Regions from separate parts of the Microbacterium sp. NPDC055599 genome, predicted to be linked through region 2. Evidence: predicted binding sites of a transcription regulator. Region 2 holds the regulator's gene; the other holds the start of a gene.
What was found. Region 2 encodes LexA, which represses DNA repair genes until DNA is damaged. Its sites were predicted from a motif close to TCGAACANNTGTTCGA; they were not measured.
Positions count from the first base shown of each region.

Region 1: ACWGQ1_RS18070 (DUF222 domain-containing protein) is a predicted target of LexA. The motif match lies at 2,042-2,057, and genes of this name have one in related genera.

Region 1 is NZ_JBSHIM010000028.1:7,470-11,775, reverse strand. Features, by position in the region: gene ACWGQ1_RS18085 (carbohydrate ABC transporter permease) at 1-346, shown strand, start outside; gene ACWGQ1_RS18080 (ABC transporter permease subunit) at 348-1,283, shown strand; gene ACWGQ1_RS18075 (HIT family protein) at 1,393-1,896, opposite strand; gene ACWGQ1_RS18070 (DUF222 domain-containing protein) at 2,089-3,459, shown strand; gene ACWGQ1_RS18065 (ECF transporter S component) at 3,507-4,079, opposite strand; gene ACWGQ1_RS18060 (SIP domain-containing protein) at 4,232-4,306, opposite strand, start outside.
Region 2 is NZ_JBSHIM010000008.1:10,440-14,745, forward strand. Features, by position in the region: gene ACWGQ1_RS09185 (histidinol-phosphate transaminase) at 1-753, opposite strand, end outside; gene ACWGQ1_RS09190 (LysM peptidoglycan-binding domain-containing protein) at 788-1,156, opposite strand; gene lexA (transcriptional repressor LexA) at 1,445-2,137, shown strand; gene metE (5-methyltetrahydropteroyltriglutamate--homocysteine S-methyltransferase) at 2,193-4,306, opposite strand, start outside.

The sequences.
Region 1 (4,306 bases), on a different contig from region 2:
GCTGCAGACCCTGCCGACCGAGGTGTACGAGGCCTCGCAGGTCGACGGCGCCGGGGTGTGGCAGACGTTCTGGCGCATCACGTTCCCGCTCGTGCTGCCGAGCCTGGTCACCGTGCTGCTGCTCAAGCTCGTGGTGTCGTTCAAGGTGTTCGACCTGGTGTTCATCATGACCGGCGGCGGACCCGGCTTCGACACCACCGTCAGCAGCTTCGAGATCTACCGCACCGGGTTGCAGACCTTCGACGTGGGGGCTGCCGCCGCGCAGACCATCGCGTTCCTGGTGCTGGTCACCATCGTCATCCTGCCGCTCAACGCCGTCCGGCAGCGCCTGCACAGGGAGAGCTGACATGTCGCTCACACTCCGCACCTCCGACCACGCCTCCGACAGCGCGACCGTCACGCTGGTCGTGCCGGACGCGCGCCGCCGTCGTCGCCGCAGCCGCACCTCGAACATCTCGCGCCCCGGTCGCCCGTCCGTGCTCGTCACCGTCGTGAAGTGGGTCGTGATCCTCGTCGCGATCGTGCTCGCCCTGCTGCCCGTGCTGTACATGGTGGGCATGTCGTTCAAGAGCCCGGACGACATCCTGTCCACCCGCATCCTGCCCTCGCGTCTCGCGTTCGAGAACTGGGTCGGCGCGTTCGAGAACTGGCCCATCCTCACCTACCTGCGCAACTCCCTCGGTGCCGCGCTCGTGGCGGTGCTGGTGTCGCTCGTCGTCTCGATCCCCGCCAACTACGCCATGGCGCGGCTCCGCGCGGGCGGGAAGCAGACCCTCGGGCTGATCGTCTCCGCCTACGTCGCCCCGCCGATCGTCGCGATCATCCCGCTGTTCGTGCTGGTGCGCACCGCCGGGCTGATGGACTCCGTGATCGGGCTCGGCATCGTGGAGGGCCTGCTGCTCACCCCGGTCGCCGTGTGGCTGCTGGACGGGTTCTTCCGCGCGATCCCGTTCGAGGTCGACGAGGCCGCGCAGATCGACGGCTGCGGACCGCTGCGCACCCTGTGGGCGGTCATCCTCCCGCTCACCGCGCCCGGCATCGTGGCCGTGTCGATCATCGTGTTCATCCTCGCGTACAACGACTTCCTCATCCCGCTGCTGCTCACGCAGAGCATCGACTCGCAGACCCTCCCGGTCGGCATCGCGCTCATGCAGGGCGGACGCGAGGTGATGTTCGGGCAGATGGCCGCCGCCAGCCTCGCCGGCCTCATCCCGATCTACCTGCTCGCGCTGTTCCTGCAGAAGTGGCTCGTCGGCGGGCTGACGCAGGGGAGTGTGAAGTAGCCCGAGTGGTTCGGTGCGGCCCGTGTGCGGGGTCGGAGACGTGCCGGGCGAGGTGGTCCGGGGTGCGTTTGTGAGGCCGCGACAGGGGCGGAGCGGGGGATGGATCGCGTCAGGGGGCGGGGCGGCGCGCGATCGAGATCGAGTCGGCGGCGGAGAGGCGTCGGAGGTGGGCCGTGATGCGGGCCCGGAGATCGTCGTGCTGCGGGCCGAGGCGGGTGGCGGCGTCGTGCCAGTTCGAGGGGTCGTAGCGCCAGACGGGCCAGGACCTCAGGTCGGGCGCTTCCCACTCGTAGCGGGGCCAGATGTGGGCGTGGACGAAGGCGTCGGTGTTGCCGAGGATGTCGATGTTGATGCGACGGAACGCCGGATCGACCTCTCTGCAGGCGTGCTCCACGGCCGTGGCGAGGAGGTCGACGGCGGCGAGGAACCGTACCCGTTCCTCCCGCGGCAGGTCCGCCAGCGCGGTGGCCTCCGGATCCGTGCCGAGCAGCACGCAGTAGCCGGGGAGGAACTGCACATCGCCGATCACCGCGTAGCCGCCGGGCAGTTCGGCGAGCAGCGTCGGGTTCTCTCCCCGCGCGGCGGAGCGGATGCGGTCGTCACGCCAGTCCATGCCGCCGATGCTATCGATGGGTGCTCCCGCGGGGACGATCGGGTCGCGAGGGCGTGGTCTGCGAGCTCGTTCCGTCGGGCGCCACCGTGCGGTCCGTGGAGGGCGTCGGTGGCCTTCTCGCCAGCCCGATATCCCGGTTCTCGATTCGAACAAAGATACGAAACTCGCCGCCGTCGACGGTAGAATCAGGGCATGACCACACTCTCCGGTTTGCACGAGGCGATGTCCCGCCTCGACGCCGCGTGGGGTGGCGCGGGCGATCCGATGGACCTGAACCGCGAGCAGTTGATCGCGGTGAACGACGCGATCGGTGTGCTGCGGAGACGCCTCGACGCGGTGCACGTGTCGGTGGGAGCGGGCATCGCGCGGGAGTCGCGGCCTGAGCTCGGTGCCGGCAGCCTGGCGAAGCAGCAGGGCTATCGGAACCCGGCGAGGCTGATCGCCGCGACGACCGGAGTCTCGACGGGAGAGGCGGCGCGACTGGTGGCGGTGGGCGAGGCCACGGCCCCGCGCGCCGACCTCCTGGGGCAGCGACTGCCCGCGAAGTACCCGTCCGTGCGGGAGGCGTTGGCCGCGGGTGCGCTCGGTGCGCCGGCGGCCGCGCTGATCGTCGGTGTGCTCGACCGATGCCGGGTGGCCGTGGGTGCTGCTCGGGTGGCGGAGGCCGAGCGGGTGCTGGTGGAGCAGGCGGCGGGGTTGTCGGTGGATGAGGTGCGGCGGTTGGTGGTGCGGGCGGAGGCGTGGGTCGATCCGGATGGGGTGGAGCCGCGGGCGGAGGAGCAGCGGTCGCGTCGGTCGTTGACGCTGTTCGAGCGTGACGGGATGGTGCATCTGAACGCGGTGCTGGATGCGGAGACGGCGGCGCCGGTGGTGGCGGCGATCCGGGGGTTCGTGTCGGCAGCGTTCGCGGCGCGTCAGGAGGCGCCGGATGCGGGGGCTCCGGATGCGGACCGTCGTACGGTGCCGATGATCCAGGCGGATGCGTTGGCGGCGTTCGCGGGGCACGTGCTCGGGTGTGCGTCGCGGTTGCCGCTGGCCGGGGCGACGGTGGTGGTGCGGGTGGGCCTGGGGGATCTGGAGGCGGGGTCGGGGTCGGCGCAGGTGGACGGGATCGATCAGCCGGTGAGCGTCGGGGCGGTGCGGCGGATGGCGGCGGGCGGCGGGGTGATCCCGTGTGTGCTCGGCGGGGGCAGTGAGGTGTTGGACTGGGGGCGGGAGAAGCGGTTGTTCACCCGGGCGCAGCGGCTGGCGCTGGTGGAGCGGGACGGGGGGTGTGCGATGTGCGGGTTGCCGCCGGAGATGACGAAGGCGCATCACATCCGGTGGTGGTCGCGCGACCGCGGGCCGACGGATCTGTCCAACGGGGTGCTGCTGTGCGAGACGTGTCACCATCGCATCCACGACAACGGGTGGGACATCCACATCGACAGCGGCGAACGCGGCAGTGGTGGCGGTGGTAGCGGCGGCGGGATGGCGAGGGTGTGGTTCGTGCCTCCGCGGTACATCGACCCCGCACGCACGCCTCGGCTCGGTGGGCGGGCCCGCTTCGACATCGCCGCCTGACGGGTGTTCGGGTGGTGGGGGTGGGCTCGAGTCGCGTCGAGGCGGGGTCAGCGGCTGCGGCCGACTCCGGCGGCGCGCAGGCGATCAGCGATCAGGATGCCGAGGGCGGTGGCGGCGACACAGCTCGCGAGTGTGATCGCGAAGAAGAGCAGCTGCACCGGAAGGGTGAAACCGCCCAGGTCGAACGACGCCCACGCGAGCAGGGGATACACGACCCCCACCACCACGGCCCCGACGTAGTGCAGCCACGTGCCCCAGTAGCGCCACATCACGAACAGGAACGGCAGCTCGGTGAAGGCCGCCCACCACAGGTTCGTCGCCACGCTGCCGAAGCCGTACCCGGAGAACGGCACGATCACGAGCCCGGCCAGCAACCCGACCAGCAGACCCACGAGCGGCGCGCGCAGCAGGCGCAGGGCGATCACCGACGGCAGCAGCCACAGGCCGGCGAGAGCGACGCTCATGAACGGCAGCCCCGGGAACAGGATCGTCGACACCCAGTTCGCGGGAGCGAGCAGCAGCCCGCCGGCCACGCCCAGCGCGGCGCACGTCAGCAGCAGCGCCGTCGGGAACCGGAAGCGCCGTCGTCTGCCGGAGACCCCGCCGTCCGGCGCGCTCATGCGAGGGGTACCGAGGTCCGCGGGTTCCGGCGCGTTCGTGTGATCGGGTCCGCCATCCGTAGCTTCCGGCGCGCTCGTGTGATCGGGTGCGCCGTCCGTAGTTTCCGGCGCTTTCGCGTGATCGGGTGCGCCGTCGGCCGTATCCTGAGCGCTCATGCGAGGGGTTCCGACGCGGCCTCGCGGGCGGCCTTCGACGCGGGCGACGCCGCGCCGACCTTCCAATACCC
Region 2 (4,306 bases):
GAGGCGGAGCGCATCGATGAACGCGGGGTCTGCGGCCAGGTAGCCGACGCGCGCTCCGGCGAACGCGAAGGCCTTGCTCATGGTGCGCGACACAGCGAGCCGCGGACGGCCGTCGAGGAGCGTGAGCGCGGACGGCGCGTCGTGCGGTGCGAACTCCTGATACGCCTCGTCGACGATCACCACGCCGCGCGCGGCCTCGTAGACCGCCGCGACGACGTCGAGCCCGAGCGGCGTACCGGTGGGGTTGTTGGGCGAGCACAGGATCACCACGTCGGGGTCGGCGCCGCGCACCTGTTCCGCGGCTTCCTCCGGGGTGATCGAGTAGTCGGGGTGCCGGGTGCCGGCGACCCATGACGCACCCGTGCCCTGCGCGATCAGCGGATACATCGAGTAGGTCGGAGCGAAGCCGAACGCCGTCCGCCCCGGTCCGCCGAACGCCTGCAGGATGTGCTGCAGCACCTCGTTCGAGCCGTTGCCCGCCCAGATCTGCTCGGCCGTGAGCCCGTGACCGAGGTAGTCCGCGAACGCCTCCCGCAGCGTGGTGAACTCCCGGTCGGGATAGCGGTTGACGTCGCGGATCGCCACGGCGATGTCGTCGAGGATGTCACTGGCGACCTCGTCAGGAACGGGATGCGTGTTCTCGTTGACGTTGAGGGCGATCGGGAGCGGTGCCTGCGGTGCGCCGTACGGAGTGAGTCCGCGCAGATCGTCGCGCAGCGGGAGATCGTTGAGGGAGAGGGTCACCCTATCCATGTTAAGAGGACGAGGCGGCACCGACGGCCATGCGTCACTCCGCGTACTGCGCCGGGATCGCGAGCTCCTGACCGATCTGGATCTCTCCGCCGCGGAGCAGGTTCATGCGGCTGATGTCGCCGATCACGTCGCGCGGGTCGGCCTCGGGAGCGATCGAGCCGGCGATCGACCAGAGGGTGTCACCGGGCATGACCGTGATGGTCTCGACGGCGTCCACGGGCTTGTCGGCACCGGAGGCGATGGCGCTGCCGCCGCTGATCGCCGCGAAGGCGATGCCGACGGCGAGCGGGACGGACGCGACCGCGAGCAGCACACCGCGACCGCGAGCCGTGAGCCGGAGCCGCGTGGCCGGACGGGCCGTGGCGGAGATCGCGGTCGCGGTGCTGAGGCTGATGGTGCTCATGTCTGCTCCTTCACTGTCCCGGCGCCGCGAGGGCCCGGGGAGGTTGGCGTAGCGTTCGCATCCGCGACTCGGCCGGGAGCCGTGAATGCGAAGCTACGTTCCGAAGATATCTTCGAGTTCGAACATCTGTCAAGCTGTCTTCGAAACCCTGTCCACGAATCGTCCGACACGCTCGAACAGATCTTCCAGATCGGCGCGATTCTCGGATACGGTTTCGACAAGGACACCCCACCACGGGCCACCGACATTCGAAGAGCGACGTCGGATCTCACGCACTGAAGGAGCATCATGAGCGAGACCACAGCCCCGGAGTCGGAGGCGCCGCGGACCCGCCGTCGCAAGAGCCTCAGCCCCAAGCAGATGGCGATCCTGGAGGTCATCCAGGCCGCCATCGCCCAGAACGGCTACCCGCCGAGCATGCGCGAGATCGGCGACGCCGTCGGGCTCAAGTCGCTCTCCAGCGTCACGCACCAGCTCGGCCAGCTGGAGCTGAGCGGCTACCTGCGTCGAGACCCGGGAAAGACGCGGGCCATGGAGGTGCTGATCGACCTGCCCGGCACCGGCTCCGGCGCCGAGAACCCGGCCGATGTCACGACTCCCGTCGGCGACGCCGCGCTCGTGCCCCTCGTCGGCCGCATCGCCGCCGGCGTGCCCATCACCGCGGACCAGCAGGTCGAGGAGATCTTCCCGCTCCCCCGGCAGCTCGTCGGCAAGGGCGACCTGTTCATGCTCAAGGTCTCCGGCGAGTCGATGATCGACGCCGCCATCTGCGACGGCGACTGGGTCGTCGTCCGCTCGCAGCACGACGCCGAGAACGGCGAGATCGTCGCGGCGATGCTCGACGGCGAGGCCACCGTCAAGGTGCTCCGTCGCCGCGATGGACACACGTGGCTGCTGCCGCGGAACACCGCCTTCGAGCCCATCCTCGGCGACGAGGCCGTGGTGCTCGGCAAGGTCGTCGCGGTGCTGCGAGCCGTCTGACCCGGACACGACGAAGGCCCTCCCCGATCGCTCGGAGAGGGCCTTCGTCACATCATCAGACCGAGGCGCCCACCTCGGCGCGCACGCGGCGCGTGGCCTCGACGATGTTCCGCAGCGACGCGGTGGTCTCCTCGTAGCCGCGGGTCTTGAGGCCGCAGTCCGGGTTGACCCAGAGCTGCCGCGTGGGGATCTCCTCCACGGCGCGACGCAGCAGGGACTCCACCTCCTCCACCGCGGGAACCCGCGGGGAGTGGATGTCGTAGACGCCGGGGCCGATGCCGTGGTCGAACCCGGCCTCGGCGATGTCCGCGACGACCTCCATCCGGCTGCGGGCGGCCTCGATGGACGTGACGTCGGCGTCCAGCGCGCGGATCGCGTCGATCACGACACCGAACTCCGAGTAGCAGAGGTGCGTGTGCACCTGCGTGCCCGGTGCTGCCCCACCGGTCGCCAGACGGAACGACGCCACCGACCAGTCCAGGTAGGACGGCTGATCGGCCTTCTTCAGCGGCAGCAGCTCGCGCAGGGCCGGCTCGTCGACCTGGATCACGGCGATGCCCGCAGCCTCGAGGTCGGCGATCTCCTCGCGCAGCGCCAGGGCGACCTGGTTCGCGGTCTCCCCCAGCGGCTGGTCGTCGCGCACGAACGACCACGCGAGGATCGTCACCGGCCCCGTGAGCATGCCCTTGAGGTGCTTCGCGGTGAGCGACTGCGCGTATCCGGACCAGTCGACCGTGATCGGTGCCGGCCGGGAGACGTCGCCCCACAGGATCGACGGGCGTGTGGCGCGGGAGCCGTACGACTGCACCCACCCGTGCTCCGTGACCGCGAAGCCGTCGAGGTTCTCGGCGAAGTACTGCACCATGTCGTTGCGCTCCGGCTCCCCGTGCACCAGCACGTCGAGTCCGAGGTCCTCCTGCAGCGACACGACCGCGGCGATCTCCCGGCGCAGGAAGTCGTCGTAGTCGTCGCGGGGGATCTCACCGCGCGTGAACCGTGCCCGTGCGCGACGGATGTCGGCGGTCTGCGGGAACGACCCGATCGTCGTCAGGGGCAGGACCGGGAGGCCGAGCGCCTCCTGCGCACTCTCCCGCTCCTCGTAGGACACCCGCGAGAAGTCGGCGTCGACCAGCGCCCGCTCGCGCACCGCGCCGTCGCGCACGCCGGGCGCATCCAGCCGGTCGCGCAGGGCCGCCGAGGCCTCGTCGAGCTCGGCGGCGATCGCCTCGGGGCCGTGCGACAGCCCGCGGGCCAGCACGCCGACCTGCTGCACCTTCTGATCGGCGAACGCCAGCCACGACACCAGGCGGGGGTCGAGCGAGGTCTCGTCGGCGACGTCGTGCGGCACGTGCAGCAGCGAGGTCGAGGTCGAGGCCGACACGGCCGCGGCCCCCAGGTCGCGCAGACGCTCGAGCGTGGCGAACGCCGCGGCCAGGTCGCCCCGCCAGATGTTGTGCCCGTCGATCACGCCGCCGACGAGCGTCTTGTCCGCGAGACCCTCCGCCGCGGACGGCACAGCGCCACGGACCAGGTCGACCGCGATCGCCTCGACGGGCGCGGCCGCGAGGACCGGGAACACGGCGTCGAGCGCCGCGTACGGGGCGGCGACGAGGATCGACGGACGGTCCTCCGCCCCCCCGAGCACGGCGAGTGCACGTTCGGCCGCGGTCGCCAGGGCGGCGGTGTCGGCGGGGAGCGACTCGCTCACGAGCGCCGGCTCGTCGAGCTGCACCCAGGTCGCTCCCGCGGCCCGGAGGCGGGCGAGCAGCTCCCGGTACACGGGGAGCACGTCGTCCAGGCGCGACAGCGGATCGAAGCCCTCGGGGGCGTCGTCCGAGGCCTTCGCGAGCGCCAGCAGGGTGACCGGGCCGACCACGACCGGGCGCGTGGTGAAGCCTGCGGCAGCGGCCTCTGCGACCTCGCGCACGAGCCGGTCGCTGGACAGCGAGAACACCGTCTCCGGACTGATCTCCGGCACGAGGTAGTGGTAGTTCGAGTCGAACCACTTCGTCATCTCCAGCGGCGCGCGCTCCCCCTCGCCCCGCGCGATCGCGAAGTACGCCGGGAGGCCGACCGTGCCGTCGGCGGCGCGCAGGTGCTCGAAGCGCGAGGGGATCGCGCCCACGGTCACCGCGGCGTCGAGCACCTGGTCGTAGAACGAGAAGGACT